2 regions of the Dietzia sp. HMSC21D01 genome follow, and region 1 is predicted to be linked to the other one. Evidence: riboswitches for the same ligand, from Rfam matches in the RefSeq annotation. Region 1 holds a riboswitch; the other holds the start of a gene.
The links. A riboswitch is a leader RNA that binds a small molecule or an ion and turns the genes downstream of it on or off. The one in region 1 is predicted to bind cobalamin.

Region 1 (5,942 bases):
GCACCAGCGCGTGCGCGCCGAAGCCGTGGGCCAGCCAGCGGTAGGCGGCCAGGTAGTGGTGGGACGGCGCGAGCTCGGGGTCGTGGTAGATCGCCACGGGGTTCTCGCCGAACCCGCGGGGTGGCTGGATGAGCAGCACCACGTTGCCGGCCTGCAGGGTGGCCAGGACGAGCTCGCCGGCGTCGTTGACGAACAGGGTCCCCGGCGCCTCGCCCCACGCCTCGACCATCTCGTCTCGAAGGGTCGCGGGCAGGTCGGCGGTCCAGCGGAGGTAGTCCTCGGTGGAGATCCGGACGTGGCCGTCGGTGAGCTGCGCGGTCGTGAGCCACTCCTCGTCCTGGCCGCCCGCGTCGATGAGCGCGTGGATGAGGGCGTCTCCGGCCTCGGTGTCGGTGGCGTAGGCCTGCTCGTCGAGGAACTTCGCGATCGGCCCGTCCGCCGGGCCTAGATCGTAACCCTCGTCGCGCATGCGGCGCAGCAGGCGGATCGTGGATACCGGGGTGTCCAGGCCGACGGCGTTGCCGATGCGGGAGTGCTTGGTCGGGTACGCCGACAGGACCAGCGCGACCTTGCGGTCGGCGGGAGTTACGTGGCGCAGCCGGGCGTGGGCCACGGCGATCCCGGCGACGCGCGCGCACCGCTCGGGGTCGGCGACGTAGCGGGGCAGGCCGTCGGCGTCGATCTCCTTGAACGAGAACGGGGCGGTGATGATGCGACCGTCGAACTCGGGGATCGCGATCTGGTTGGCAGAGTCCAGCGGGTTGACGCCGTCGTCCGACTCCGACCAGTCGTCGCGGCCCCAGGTCAGGCACAGGCCCTGCAGCACGGGGATGTCCAGGGCGGCGATGCGCTCGACGTCCCACGCCTCGTCGTCGCCGCCCGCGCTGGCGGACCCGGGCGTGGTGCCGCCGGCCGCCAGGACGGTCACGACCAGCGCGTCCAGCGTGCCGAGGGCGTCGAACAGCTCGTCCGGCGCCGAGCGCAGGGAGCCGGCGAAGATCGGTACGCCCACCCCACCGGCGGCGTCGATCGCGTCGGCCAGCGCGTGCGCGAATCCGGAGTTCCCGCTCACCTCGTGGGCGCGGTAGTAGAGCACGCCCACGCGGGGGCCGCCCGGCGACTGGTCAGACCCGCCCGCGTTCTCCCAGGTCGCGTCGCGGGAATCGCGGCGTTTGTGACCACTCGCCGGGGAGTCGGCGCCCGGCCGCTCCGGCATCCCCCACACCGGCACGCTCACCGGCGGCTCGAAACCGGCGCCGGTGAGCAGCACCGTGTCGGAGAGGAAGGCGTGCAGCTGCGCGAGGTTGGTCGGCCCGCCCTCGGCGAGATAGCGGTGGGCCTCGGCGGCGGTCCCGATGGGGACGGTCGACAGTTCCATGAGGTCGGCGTCCGGGGTCTGCTCACCGCCCAGCACCACCACGGGCACGCCCGCGCCCAGGACGGCGGCGAATCCGTCATCCCACGAGCGACGCGAGCCGAGAATGCGGACCACCACCAGGTCGGCGCCGGTGATCAGGGCGGGCAGGTCGGACTCGACGTGCAGGCGCGACGGGTTGCCGAGTGTGAACTCGGCGCCGGATTCGCGCGCGGAGAGCAGGTCCGTGTCGGAGGTGGACAGTAGTGCGATGCGGGGCACGTCGGAGCGTGCCGGGGCGTCGTCAGGGGACGCCGAACGCCGGTCGGGGCGCATGTTCTTCTCCAAACCCTCGTGGAACATGTCGCCGTGGCCGGTCTCCTGGCTTCCGCATCAGCACCGCGCGACCGACCTTCCCGGGCTCTCGCCCAGTGGCCCCCGCCCCCACGTGTGGGGCGGACGAGGGTCGCGTGGCTCCGCGACTACAGTGGCGAGGGCCGCGCCGGCTTCTCCTCCGGCTTCCCGAGCACCACGGCACGGGCGAGCCTATCCGCCGTCCCGCCCGGACCACCCTTCGCCCTCGGAAGCCACCCCGGCTCGGCTGCCGGCGCTCTCACCGCCCGCGCTGACCTTCCTACCCCGTGCTCGCCGTGCTTAGACTCGGCGTGTGCCAGCTGATCGGGCGAGGACCGAGCTCCCCCCGGTCATGACCACGATCGTGGGCGTGACCGTGGCGCTGGTCAGTGGCATCTTCGGCATCAGCGCGCACGGGCTCGCGGCGGACATGGGCCCGGTCTCGTTCGCCCAGGCGCTCACCGTGGCAGTCACCAGCGCCGGGATCGGCGCCGCCACCGCCGCCGCAGCCCGCTACCGGTTCCCGATCCTCGCCTCGGCGTCAGGACTGATCACCGGGCAGGGCGCCGTCCACATCGCGATGTCCGGCGGGCACTCGCACCACGGGTCCGGCTCGCACCCGCCGGGCCACCACGGCACCGACCCCGCGGCGCTCCGGGCCGCGATGGACACCGCCGCCCACGATGCGCTGGCCTCCGCAACAGCGTTGATGACGCCCGTCATGCTCGCCGCGCACATCGCCGCGATCGGCTCTGCACTACTGGTCATCGCTGCTCTCGCCGGCGCTCTGGCCTGGGTGTCCGCCCGGTCGATGCCGCCGATATCGACAGCGCACCTCGTCGCCGTCGTCGCCGTCGTCCCGGTCCCGCGCGGCGCCGACGCGCCGCTCAAGCGCTACCTGGTCTCCCGCGGTGGGACCAGAGCGCCGCCCGCTGCCGCATAGTCGCAGGTCCCGCACCCGCCGACGCGCGCCACGCCGCGCTCGGGCGGTGCGGTGACATGTCCGGGAGCGGCGCGCGGTGGATCCACCGTCCCCGCCTCCCGTGTCTCACCCGCAGCGGCCGTCAGATCGTCCCGCTGCGCCCACTCGGGCACCGATTCCTTCCCGCCCCGCTCGGCCAGCCAGCGCCGCGCGCAGCCGGGTCTCCGGGTGCCCGCCCTCACCGACCTCGCGGCCGCGCACGCCGCTCTCCGCAGACCAGCTCCGTGCTGCCCGGCGGGTAGTACCGACCCGCTCGCGGACCGCCTGATCCCGAAGGGATTCGCCTCTCATGACCGCCACCCATCCGGCCGAGCGCCACACCCGCGACCCCGGTGCTGCCGAACCGGCCCCGCCCGCGCGGCCCCTCTCCGCGCAGCTGGGCGCGATCCTCACCCGCGTCCACTTCTATGCGGGCCTGTTCGTCGCACCGTTCCTCGTCATCGCCGCTCTGTCCGGGGCCCTGTACGCGCTGTCCCCGACACTGGAGCGGCTCGTCTACGCCGAACAACTGACCGCGCCACCCGCGTCCACCGCACTCAGTCTGGAGCAGCAGATCGACGCCGCGCAGGCGCAGTTCCCGGAGCTCGCCGTGGTCCAGATCTGGCCTTCCGACGAGCCCGGCACCACCACCCGGATCCTGTTCGCCGACCCCGCGCTGGACGACGGTCTCAACCGCGCGGTGTTCGTGGACCCCGCCACCGGTGACGTGCGCGGCGACCTGAGCAGCCATTCGGGACTGGGCGAGCTCCCGCTGCGGAGCTGGATCTCCAGCCTGCACCGGGATCTCCACCTCGGCCCGCCCGGCGAGCTCTACTCGGAACTCGCCGCATCCTGGCTGCTGGTCCTGGGGCTCAGCGGAATTGTGCTGTGGTGGCGGAAGGTCCGGTCGACCCGTCACGGGAGGGCCGCAACCACCCGAACACTGCTGCGGGGCTTCCCGGCCCGTCCCGGCTCCCGCCAGAAGGCCATGAGCCTGCACGCCGCGCTCGGCACCTGGTTCGCGATCGCGATCCTCGGCATCGCGGTGACCGGCCTGACCTGGTCGGCGTTCGCCGGAGCCAACGTGGACACGGTCGTGGAGAAGATGAACTGGCGCTCGGATCCGCTGCAGACCTCCCTGGTCGCCGGCGCCGCGACGGACGGGGACGAGCACGCCGGGCACCTGGGGCACGGTTCGGCGGTTTCCGCCTTCGAGGTGCCGGTCGATCAGGTGCCGGTGGTCCTGGCCGCGGCGCACCAGGCCGGTCTCGAGGGCCCGGTGCAGATGGTCCCGCCGGCTGATCCGCACACGGCGTGGTCGGTGAGCGAGCGGTGGGTGCCGTGGACGTTCAGCTCCGATGCTGTGGCTGTGGACGGAGCCACCGGGCAGGTCGTCGACCGTCTCGACTTCCGCGACCTCTCGCTGTACTCGAAGCTGTCCTCGTGGGGCATCTACCTGCACATGGGCATGCTGTTCGGCCTACCGTTGCAGATCGCCCTCGCCGCAACCGCCCTGACGATCGTCGCGCTGACCGTCCTGGGGTATCGGATGTGGTGGACGCGTCGCCCGACGCGCGGGGGCCTGCCCGCCGGTCTGGGCGGGGTCACCGGCCATCGCTGGCCGGCGTATCTCATCGCCGGGGTTCTTGCCGTGGCCGTGGGGCTGTTCCTGCCGTTGCTCGGCGCGTCTCTCGCGCTGTTCGTCGTCGCTGACCTGCTGATATCGCTGCGGCGGTCCGTCGCCGCGAAGCGGCACGCCGAGATCGGGTCCACCACGTAGCGCTCGCCCCTGCCTGCCGGCGCGGAAGCAACGGCAGGCCGGGGCGGAAGCAACGGCAGGCCGGGGCGGCCCTCTCTCCCGGGCCGGGATGCCCTACCCCCGGGTGAGATTGCCCCTCAGAGCCAGTCGTTGCCCCCGAGCTGCAGCTCAGTGACGTCAAGCTGCGGCGTCAGGCCCGTCTCGGGGGCGAGCCCGTGCTTCTCCAAGACGGCGCGGATCGTCTCGGCGGCGTCGATGTTGAGGGGGCTGGAGACCCACATGCCGTAGGGCAGGTTGACGAAGCGGTTCTCGCGGACCGCCTTGAGGTCTCGGCTGGCGGGGTGCGCCTTGAGTGCGGCGATCTTGTCGTCGACGGTCTGCTCGCCGTAGTCGACGAACGCGATCATGTCCGGGTCCTCGGCGGCCAGGCGCTCCCAGCTGACACTTGTCCAGGTGTCGGCCACGTCCTCGGTCGCGCTGCGTGCGCCCGCCGCGTCGATGATCCCCTGAGGCCCGCCGAAGGAGCCGGACGACAGGATGGTGTCGCTGGTGCTGTCGACCAGGAAGATGGTGGGCCTGCCCTCGGGCGCGGGCAGAGCCCGGAGCGCTTCGAGCCGTTCAGCCACGTCGTCGGCGGCCGCGGCACCGGTCTCCGCGTTCCCGGTGATGATCCCGATGTTGCGCAGGTCGGTATCCAGAGCCTCCCACGGATCCATGGTGCCGCGCTGCACCTCGCCCTCGGCCTGGCGGCACGCCTCCGAGAGCTGGTAAACGCCGATGCCGTGCCCGGCGAGGATGTCCGGCGTCAGGCCCCGGGAGTCGGAGAATCCGTAGTTCCAGCCGGCGAACATGACGTCCGGCTCCGCGGCCACGACGTTCTCCAGGGTCGGGCCCTTGCCCGTCACCTCATTGAGCTGGTCGTACTGGTCACCGTACGCCAGACGCAGCAGGTCCTCGTCCTCCGAGGCGGCGGCCACGGCCGTGAGCTGATCGATAGCTCCCGCGGACAGGGCGATGGAGATGATCCCCGAGTCGTAGGCGAACAATTCGTCGACAGTCTCGGGGTAGGTCACCTCCTCGCCGCAGTTGACCACGGTGACCTCTCCCCCGGTGCCGCCGTCGGCGGAGTTCGTGGCATCGGAACCGCATGCGGAGGCCAGGGCCAGGGTGATCGCCAGGGCGGGGCCTGCCGTGATGACTGAACGCTTCATTGCTGATCTCTACTTTCTGTGGTGACCGCGTCCCCGATGAGCAAGTGGGGTCGACCGGTTCGTGGGTGGGCGACGATGTCGCCGTTGACGCCGAAGACCCCGTCCAGGAGGTCGGCGGTGAATATCTCGACGGGTGGCCCGTAGGCGACGATCCGCCCGTCATCGACCACGGCGACCGCATCGAAGTGACGGAGCACCAGGTCGAGGTCGTGGATCGCGGCCACCACCGTGGAGTGCAGGCTGTCCAGCGCGTCCATGAGCCGGAGTCGCCAGGCGGCGTCGAGGTGGTTGGTGGGTTCGTCG
Region 2 (8,190 bases), on a different contig from region 1:
ACGGCCGCGACCTGGCCGGGGTGCCCGCCGCCGACGACATGCGCATCAACTACCGGCGCATCGCGGTCGCCGCCAAGAACATCGACACCCGCGAGCACGACATCGCCGACTCGGACGACTACTTCCAGTACCACGGCGGGATGATCGCCACCGTGCGTGCGCTCACCGGCGCCGAGCCGCGCGCGTACGTGGGCGACTCCACCACCCCGGACGCGATCCGCACCCGGACCCTGGCAGAGGAGACCCGGCGGGTGTTCCGGGCCCGGGTGGTCAACCCGCGCTGGATCGCCGCCATGCAGCGGCACGGTTACAAGGGCGCGTTCGAACTCGCCGCGACCGTGGACTACCTGTTCGGGTTCGACGCCACCGCCGGCGTGGTGCAGGACTGGATGTACGACACCCTGGCCCGCGAGTACGTCCTCGACGAGAAGACGCAGGACTTCCTGCGCCAGTCCAACCCGTGGGCGCTGCGCGGGATGATCGAGCGCCTGTCCGAGGCCGCCGACCGCGGCATGTGGGCCGAGCCGGACGCGGAGGTCATGGATCGGATGCGGCAGGTGTACCTGGACGTCGAGGGCGACCTCGAGGACTCCCATGGCGAGTGACAGGCGGCGGGTGCGCGTGGTGGGCATCGGCTCCGGTGGGCTCGACCAGATCACCATCGAAGCCGCCGAGGCCCTGCGCGCCAGCGCGTATGCCCTCGCCGCCGTGAAGGGCCCGGCCGACGCGCTGGTCGATCTCCGGGCGCGGCTGCTCGCCCGGCACGCACCGGACGTGGAGCTGGTGGGCGTGCCTGATCCGGAGAGGGAGCGCTCGTCGTCGTCGACCTCAACCCCGCTCGACTACCGCGGCGTGGTCCTGGACTGGCACGAGGCGCGCTCACTGGCGTGGGAGCGCGCGATGGCCGCGCGGCCCGGCGACGTGGCGATCCCGGTGTGGGGCGACCCGGCGTTCTACGACTCGACGCTTCGGATTCTCGACCGGATCGCCGAGCGCGGCCGCCTGGCGCTGGACGTGGAGGTGCTGCCGGGGATCTCGGCGCTGCAGGTCCTGGCCGCGCGGCACCGGATCGTGCTGCACGAGATCGGCGGCACCGTCACCGTCACCACCGGGCGGCGGCTGCACGAGGCCGTGGCCGCCGGCGCGGACAACGTGGTGGTGATGCTCAACGCGGACCTGCCGCTCGACCAGTTCGCCGACTGGCGGATCTGGTGGGGCGGCAACCTCGGCGATGCCGGCGAGACGCTGGTGGCCGGCCGCGTCGGCGACGTGCTCGCCGAGCTGCGGGGGCACCGCGAGCGGCTGCGCGCCGAGCACGGCTGGGTGATGGATGTGTACCTGTTGCGACGCGGAGAAGGGACGACGGCCTGATGGCGGTGGAGAATGCGGCGGCCGGCGAGGATCGCGCCGACCGGGCCGACGGCGGCGGGCAGTGCCCGGGCCGGGTGGTGCTGGTCGGAGGCGGGCCGGGTGACCCGGGGTTGATGACCGTGGCCGGGCTCGAGGCCGTGCGCACCGCCGACGTGGTGGTGACCGACCGCCTGGGACCTGTGTCGATCCTCGACGAGCTCGACCCAGGCATCGAGGTGATCGGTGTGGGCAAGGTGCCGTTCGGTCCCGCGACCCCGCAGGAGGAGATCAACCGGATCCTCGTCGAGCAGGCCCGGCGCGGCCGCACGGTGGTGCGACTCAAGGGCGGCGACAGCTTCCTGTTCGGTCGCGGCGCCGAGGAGCACCTCGCGTGCACGGCCGCCGGGGTGCCGGTGGCGGTGATCCCGGGCGTCACCTCGGCGTTCTCGGTTCCCGCCCTGGCCGGGGTGCCCGCCACCCACCGCGGGCTGGCCCAGGGGGTGTCGGTGATCTCCGGACACGTCCCGCCCGGGCACCCGCAGTCGACGCTCGACTATGCGGCGCTGGCTCGCTCCGGCACGACCCTGGTGCTACTCATGGCGGTGACGACCCTCCCCGCGATCACCGCGGAACTGCTGGCCGAGACGATGCCCGCGGACACCCCGGCGGTGCTGATCGAGAACGGCTCGACCCCGGCCCAGCGCATCCTGCACGGCACGCTGGCGACGATCGCGCGGCAGGCCGCGGAGGCGCAGGTCGCGCCACCCGCGATCACGGTGATCGGCGCGGTCGCCGGTCTGGCGGGGGATCTGGTGCCCGGATTGCCTCTCGCCTGAGTCTGGGGTCGCACCCGGCTCCGGAGTTCGACAGGTGACTCCAATCGGCACGGGGTGGTCGTCGCTCGAGAAGCTAGGCCCGCCGGAGGAGCTCGGTCCGTCGGTCCTCGGGGGTTCGTCGCGGGCAGCTCGCGCACTTGCCGCCGTCGGTGGCCACATAGATGAGGCAGCACGAGCCGCGGCGGACGAACCGCCGTGTCCGGTCGGGGCCCTCCACGTCGACGAATCGGGCCGGAAGTAGCGGCGGCCGACACACGGCGCGAGCGAGCTCGCCGCCGCGGTCCTCGTCGCCCGCAGCGCGGCCCGCCTCGAGCGCCCGGTTGGCGATGGAATCCGTCGCGATCGCCCACAACGCCCGCGGTGCCGCGCCCGAGACCTCCGCGAGGGCGGCGATCACCCCCGAGTGGGCCTCCACCAGCGCGTCGGCGAAGGCCGCGGCCGACGGCAGGAGTCGATCAGACCGCGCCGACCGGAGATAGCCGTTCGGCTGCAGCGAGACGCTGAGCCGCCCCGGGCGGGGATCGGGCGCGCGTCCGGTGGCGAGCAGCATCGCCAGCGGCGCCGCGACCAGCGTCGAGCTGGCCGAATACCACCACAACGTCCCGTTCACCCGCGGATCGTCATGGTTCCAGCGCCGGCCGGTGTCCTCCACCCGCCGGGCCAGCCACCGCGGGTCCGTCAGCACCGCGCCGGGCAGGACGGTCGAGCCGTGCTCGATGGTGCGGGCGAAGTCCCCGAGGAGGGTCGAGGCGCCCGCGTACGCTGCCGCCACGGTCCCGGGGGCGCGGAGCTCGTCGTCGTCGCCGTCGTCACCCCCCGGCCCGCCACCCACGCTCGCGCCACCCACCGCTCCGTCACGCATCGGCGAGCCCCACCACGTCGAGCGTTCGGCGACCGTCCGACCCCGCCCGCACCTGGCCGCGCACGCCGAACACCTCCCGCAGCACGGCGGCGTCCAGGACCTCCTCCGGCGAGCCCGTCGCGACGAGCCGACCGCGGTGTAGAACGGCCACGGCATCGCAGTACTCGACGGCCATGCGCAGGTCGTGGAGCGTGAGCAGCACCGCCAGGCCGCCGGCCGCGAGCTCGCGCAACAGCGCCAGGACCGACAGTTGCTGGTGGAGGTCGAGGTGGTTGGTCGGCTCGTCCAGCAGGAGGACTTCGGGCTGCTGGGCCAGGGTGCGCGCGATCGACACCCGCTGCCGCTCCCCGCCGGACAGGGCGAGCACATCGCGGTCGGCGAGTTCGGTCAGCCCGACCCGCGCGAGGACCCTCTCGACGACCGCGGAGTCGTCGGTGTCCAGCGGCTCGAACAACCCGCGGGTGACCGTCCGGCCCAGGCGCACCGACTCGCGGACCGTGATGCCGCCGAGCGAGACCGGCTCCTGCGTGCTGGCCCCCACCGCGCGGGCGAGCGCGCGGCGGCGCAGCGAGGTGATGTCCGCGCCGTCGATGGTGACGTGACCCGCCGTGGTGGGCAGCGCTCGGTAACACGCGCGCAGCAAGGTCGTCTTCCCGCTGCCGTTCGGCCCGACCAGGGCCGTGACCAGACCGGGAGTGACGCTGAGGTCGACGCCGTCGAGGATCTGCCGGCCGCCCAGGCGGGCGGAGACACGGTCCGCGCTGAGGGTGGTCATATCGACGCCCTCCCGTAGCGGCGCCACAGCATCACCAGGAACACGGGCCCGCCCACGACGCCCGTGATGACGCCGACCGGCAGCTCTGTGCCCTCGCGCACCGAGCGGGCGGCGATGTCGGCCAGGACCAGGGCGAGGGCGCCGAGCAGCGCCGCGGTGGGCAGCAGGCGCGCGGACGTCCGGCCCGTGAGGAAACCCGCGAGGTGCGGGATGAGCAGGCCGATGAACCCGATGGTCCCCGACACCGCCACGGCGCCCGCGGTGAGCAGCGAGACGAGTAGCAGCATGAGGATCCGGAAGCGCGGCACGTTGACGCCCATCGCGGTGGCGCCGTCGTCGCCGGTGAGGAGAAGGTCCAGGTGGCGGCTGCACAGCATGACCACCGTGCCGGCGACGGCGAGGATCGCGATCGGCGCCCAGACCATCGTCCATCCGGCGTCGCCGAACCCTCCGGCCAGCCACCGCATGACCGTGCCGAGTTGGTGGTCGTCGCCCAGGACCAGCAGCGTGAAGGTGTTGAGCGCACCGAAGACCATCGTCATGGCCGCCCCCACCAGCACGATCGCGGTGGTGTCGTGGGCGCGGCGGGCCACGAGCACCACCCCGGCCAGCGGGAGCAGCGCGCCGACGAATGCGGCCATGGGCAGGGTGAACACGCCCCACATCCCGGCGCCCACCCCGAGGACGGTGAGGGCGACGACGCCGAAGCCCGCGCCCGAGGAGACCCCGAGCAGGTACGGGTCGGCGAGCGGGTTGCGGGTCACCGCCTGCGCGACGCCGCCCGCCACCGCCAGGGACGCGCCCACGGCCGCCGCCATGAGCGCGCGGGGCAGCCGCGACTCGAGGACGATCGCCTCCCGGGCGTCGGTCCACCACGGCTCGAACAACCCCGGGGCGAGGCGGTGCGCCACGATCGCCCACACGTCCCCGAACGGGATGGACACCGAGCCCAGCGAGACGCCCGCCGCGATCGCGACCACGAGTACGGCCAGCAGCGGCAGACAGATCAGCGCGAGGGGCCGGCGGCCGCTGGGTGCGGTGCCGGCGGGGTCCGTTATGTCGGAGGAGGACACGACGGCGGGGTCGGCCCCTGCCCGGGCCGGCGGGCGGCGGCCCTCGCGGCGATCGGGCTTCTCGGCTACCGACGTCATGTCACTGCCCGAACGCGTGCGGGTGCAGCTCGCGGGCGATGGTCTCCACCGAGGTCGCCATGCGCGAACTCTCGAAGAAGTCCGCCAGCGGCACCACCACGATCCGGTTCTCCCGGATCGCCGGCGTCGTGGCCATGATGGGCTGCGCGCGCAGGTAGGCGATCTTGTCCTCCGCGCTGGTCGGGCCGTAGTCCAGCACGACGATCGCCTCCGGCTGGCGCTCGCCGAGGACCTCCCAGGTGGTCTTGGGGTACGGCTTGTCGCCCTCGGAGAAGATGTTGTCCGCGCCGGCGTACTCGCCGATGAGCTGGCCGATGCCCACCCCGCCGATCGTCATGGGTTCGGCTTCGCCGCTGTCGTAGAAGAACGTCGGCGTCCCGGTGACTCCCGCGGCGTCGAGTGTGGCGCGGACGTCTTCGACCTGCCCACGGATCCGATCGGTGAGGTCACGTGCCCCCTGTTCGACGCCGAGGACACGACCGAGCTGGGAGAAGTCCGTCTCGAGCATCGACAGGTCGGGGAAGCCCTTGCCGCAGTACTCCGAGAACAGGAACGTGTTGATACCGGCGGACTCGAGGGCGTCGCGGCTGCGGCCCTCCTTCTCGTCGAACGCGCTGCGCATGCCCGCGACCACCAGGTCGGGCTCGAGGTCGACGATCTGCTCCCAGGTGGGGTACTCCTCGGCCAGCGACGGGATGGCGTGGAACTGGTCGGCGACCTCGGGCAGCACGTCGTTCTGATCGCCGTAACCCATTCCGACGATCCGGTCGCCTGCGCCCATCTGGATGAGGGTCTCGGTGACGTGGTCGTTCATCGAGATGATGCGCTGCGGCGGCTCGGTGTAGGTGGCCTCGCGCTCGCAGTTGGCGATGGTGACCGGGTTGGCGAAGGGCTCGGCCGCGCCACCGCTCTCGAGCGCCTCGCCCCGGGAGCAGCCGGCGAGCGCCAGGCCGCTCACGAGCAGCGCGGCCAGCGCGGTTCTGGGGTGGTGACGGAACATGATCAGACCTCGGATCGTGTCGTGTGGTCGACGACCACGGCAGACCCGCAGGACGGCTGGCGTCGAGGACGCCACGTCACCTGACAGGACCCCGGATCGCAGACCTCGGCGATGACTGGTGGAGTCAGGCCTCCGGGCAGGCGATCGGGCTCGCCGCCACTTGTGGTAGCGGCACACCGTTGCGGGTCAGCGCCGGATTCTCACCGGTCTTTCCCTGCGTCCGGAAGTCGGTAGTTCATGTCGAGCATAGGCACACCGCGCCGCGCGGAGGTAGTCGTCTCCCACCCAGCCACCTGCGTCGGCGGCCAGCGCCGCCTCAACGGTGGGATGACGCCGGAGTCGTCGACGGCCGTGCCGGGCGGGCTACTCTTCGCGCTGGACCTCACGCAGTTCGCCGGTGGACACGTCGTAGACGAAACCGCGCACCGCGGTGCTGTGCAGCAGGAAGGGGTCGGATTCCACGCGGGCGATCGACTGGCGGACGTCGGCCTCCGGCTCCGGGAACGACTCGGGCGCCCAGCGCGGCCGCAAGCCGGTGTCGGACTGGATCTGATCCTTGAAGTCGTCGTCCCGGAAGGTGAGCATCCCGCAGTCCGTGTGGTGGACGAGGACGATCTCCTCGGTCCCGAGCAGTCGCTGGCTGATGGTGAGCGATCGCAGGACATCGTCGGTGACGACCCCTCCCGCGTTGCGGATGACGTGGGCGTCGCCCTCTGTCAGGCCCAGCAGGCCGTACGGGTTGAGGCGAGCGTCCATGCAGGCCACGACGGCGACCTTCCTGCCGGGCGGCATGGGCAGGTCGCCCTTGTCGAAGTCGGACTGATAGGCCTTGGCGGCCTCGAGCAGTTCATCGGTGACGGTCATGGCCGCAGGTTAGTCCCGGCCGGCCGGGCCCGCCAGGGTTCGGCTCGCGACGGCGGGAACCGTTGTCAGGCCGGGGCGCGGAGCGGCGCCTCATGCACCTCGCGGTCGAACTCCGGAAGCGGCTCGGCCTCGCGCAGGACCCGGGCGATCGCCGGATCAGCCAGGTGCATCCGGCCGATGGAGATGAGATCGAACTCGCCGCGCTCCATGCGCTCCACGACCGAATCGATGTTGTCCGCCGCCACGGCCGCCTTGCCCGACTTCTGCTCGCGCAGGGACGTCCCGATCCCCACGCCGCCCACGGCGCCCGCCGGCTTACCCGTGAGTCTGCGGGCCCACCCGGCGAGGGTGACCTCGCCGTCGTCACCTTCCAGGTCGGGGAACGCCGGATCGCTGAAGCGCCTGGTCGACGCGTCGAACAGGTCGACGCCCGCCTCGGCGAGTGCGCCGAGGTAGACGCCGAGTTCGTCGGGGTCGGTGGCCTTGAGGGCCGAGTAGTCCTGCTGCGTGTGCTGCGAGAAGCGGTAGAACAGCGGCGCCTCCGCGCCGATGGCCTCACGGACCGCCGCCACGACTGCTGCGGGGAAGCGGCTCCGCGCCGCCAGGTCGCCGCCCCACTCGTCGGTGCGTCGGTTGGTATCGGCCCAGACGAACGCATCCAGCAGGTAGCCGTGGCCGCCGTGCAGGGTGACCCCGTCGAACCCGGCCTCGAGGGCATACCGTGCCGACCGGGCGAAGGCGCCGATCACGTCGGCGATGTCCGACTCGGTCATCGGCTCCACCGCCGGCGACCAGCGCTCGATACTCCGATCCGAGTACGTGGTGACGCCCGGCGTACCCCACAGGCCCGACGGACGCATGGGGTGCATCGCCATGAGGCGGTCGCGGCTCCCGCGATCGAAGCGGGCGTTGGCGCCCCACAGCGGACCGACGTGCCACAGCTGCGCCATGATCCGGCCGCCCGCGGCGTGCACGGCGTCCGTCACCACGCGCCACGCCGCCACGGACTCCGGACCGTCGAGGCGCGGGATCGCGGAGTGGTCGACCGACGTGGGGTGGTCCACGCCGATGCCCTCGGTGACGACCAGCCCGGTACCGCCCGCGGCGCGGGCCGCGTAGTAGTCCCGGTTGATCTCGTCGGGCAGTCCGCCCGGGCAGCCCATCCGCGTCATCGGCGACATGACCAGGCGGTTGGCCAGGTGCAGTGAGCGGACGTCGAGCGACCGGAACAGGGTTTCACGACCGGGGGCGACCAGCGGATTCATGATGTGAGACCTCGTGATTCTCGGTGTGGCGACGAAGGCGGAGTCCTGATCTGGACACTCTCGTCGTTGACAGGCGTCAAGTGTAGA

Region 2: it holds a riboswitch for cobalamin, as region 1 does, so the genes downstream of both, HMPREF3086_RS14435 (ABC transporter substrate-binding protein) here and HMPREF3086_RS01140 (cobaltochelatase subunit CobN) in region 1, are expected to answer to the same signal.

What each region holds. Positions count from the first base shown of each region.
Region 1 covers NZ_KV823641.1:3,477-9,418, reverse strand. Annotated here, with positions in the region: partial or broken gene HMPREF3086_RS01140 (cobaltochelatase subunit CobN) at 1-1,636, opposite strand, end outside; cobalamin riboswitch at 1,708-1,903, opposite strand; gene HMPREF3086_RS01135 (hypothetical protein) at 2,061-2,651, shown strand; gene HMPREF3086_RS01130 (PepSY-associated TM helix domain-containing protein) at 2,980-4,449, shown strand; gene HMPREF3086_RS01125 (ABC transporter substrate-binding protein) at 4,566-5,639, opposite strand; partial or broken gene HMPREF3086_RS19390 (ABC transporter ATP-binding protein) at 5,636-5,942, opposite strand, start outside.
Region 2 covers NZ_KV824058.1:931-9,120, forward strand. Annotated here, with positions in the region: partial or broken gene HMPREF3086_RS14405 (cobaltochelatase subunit CobN) at 1-605, shown strand, start outside; gene cobF (precorrin-6A synthase (deacetylating)) at 595-1,371, shown strand; gene cobA (uroporphyrinogen-III C-methyltransferase) at 1,371-2,186, shown strand; gene HMPREF3086_RS14420 ((2Fe-2S)-binding protein) at 2,260-3,048, opposite strand; gene HMPREF3086_RS14425 (ABC transporter ATP-binding protein) at 3,041-3,823, opposite strand; gene HMPREF3086_RS14430 (FecCD family ABC transporter permease) at 3,820-4,974, opposite strand; gene HMPREF3086_RS14435 (ABC transporter substrate-binding protein) at 4,976-5,974, opposite strand; cobalamin riboswitch at 6,092-6,249, opposite strand; gene HMPREF3086_RS14440 (beta-class carbonic anhydrase) at 6,338-6,838, opposite strand; gene HMPREF3086_RS14445 (oxidoreductase) at 6,904-8,103, opposite strand.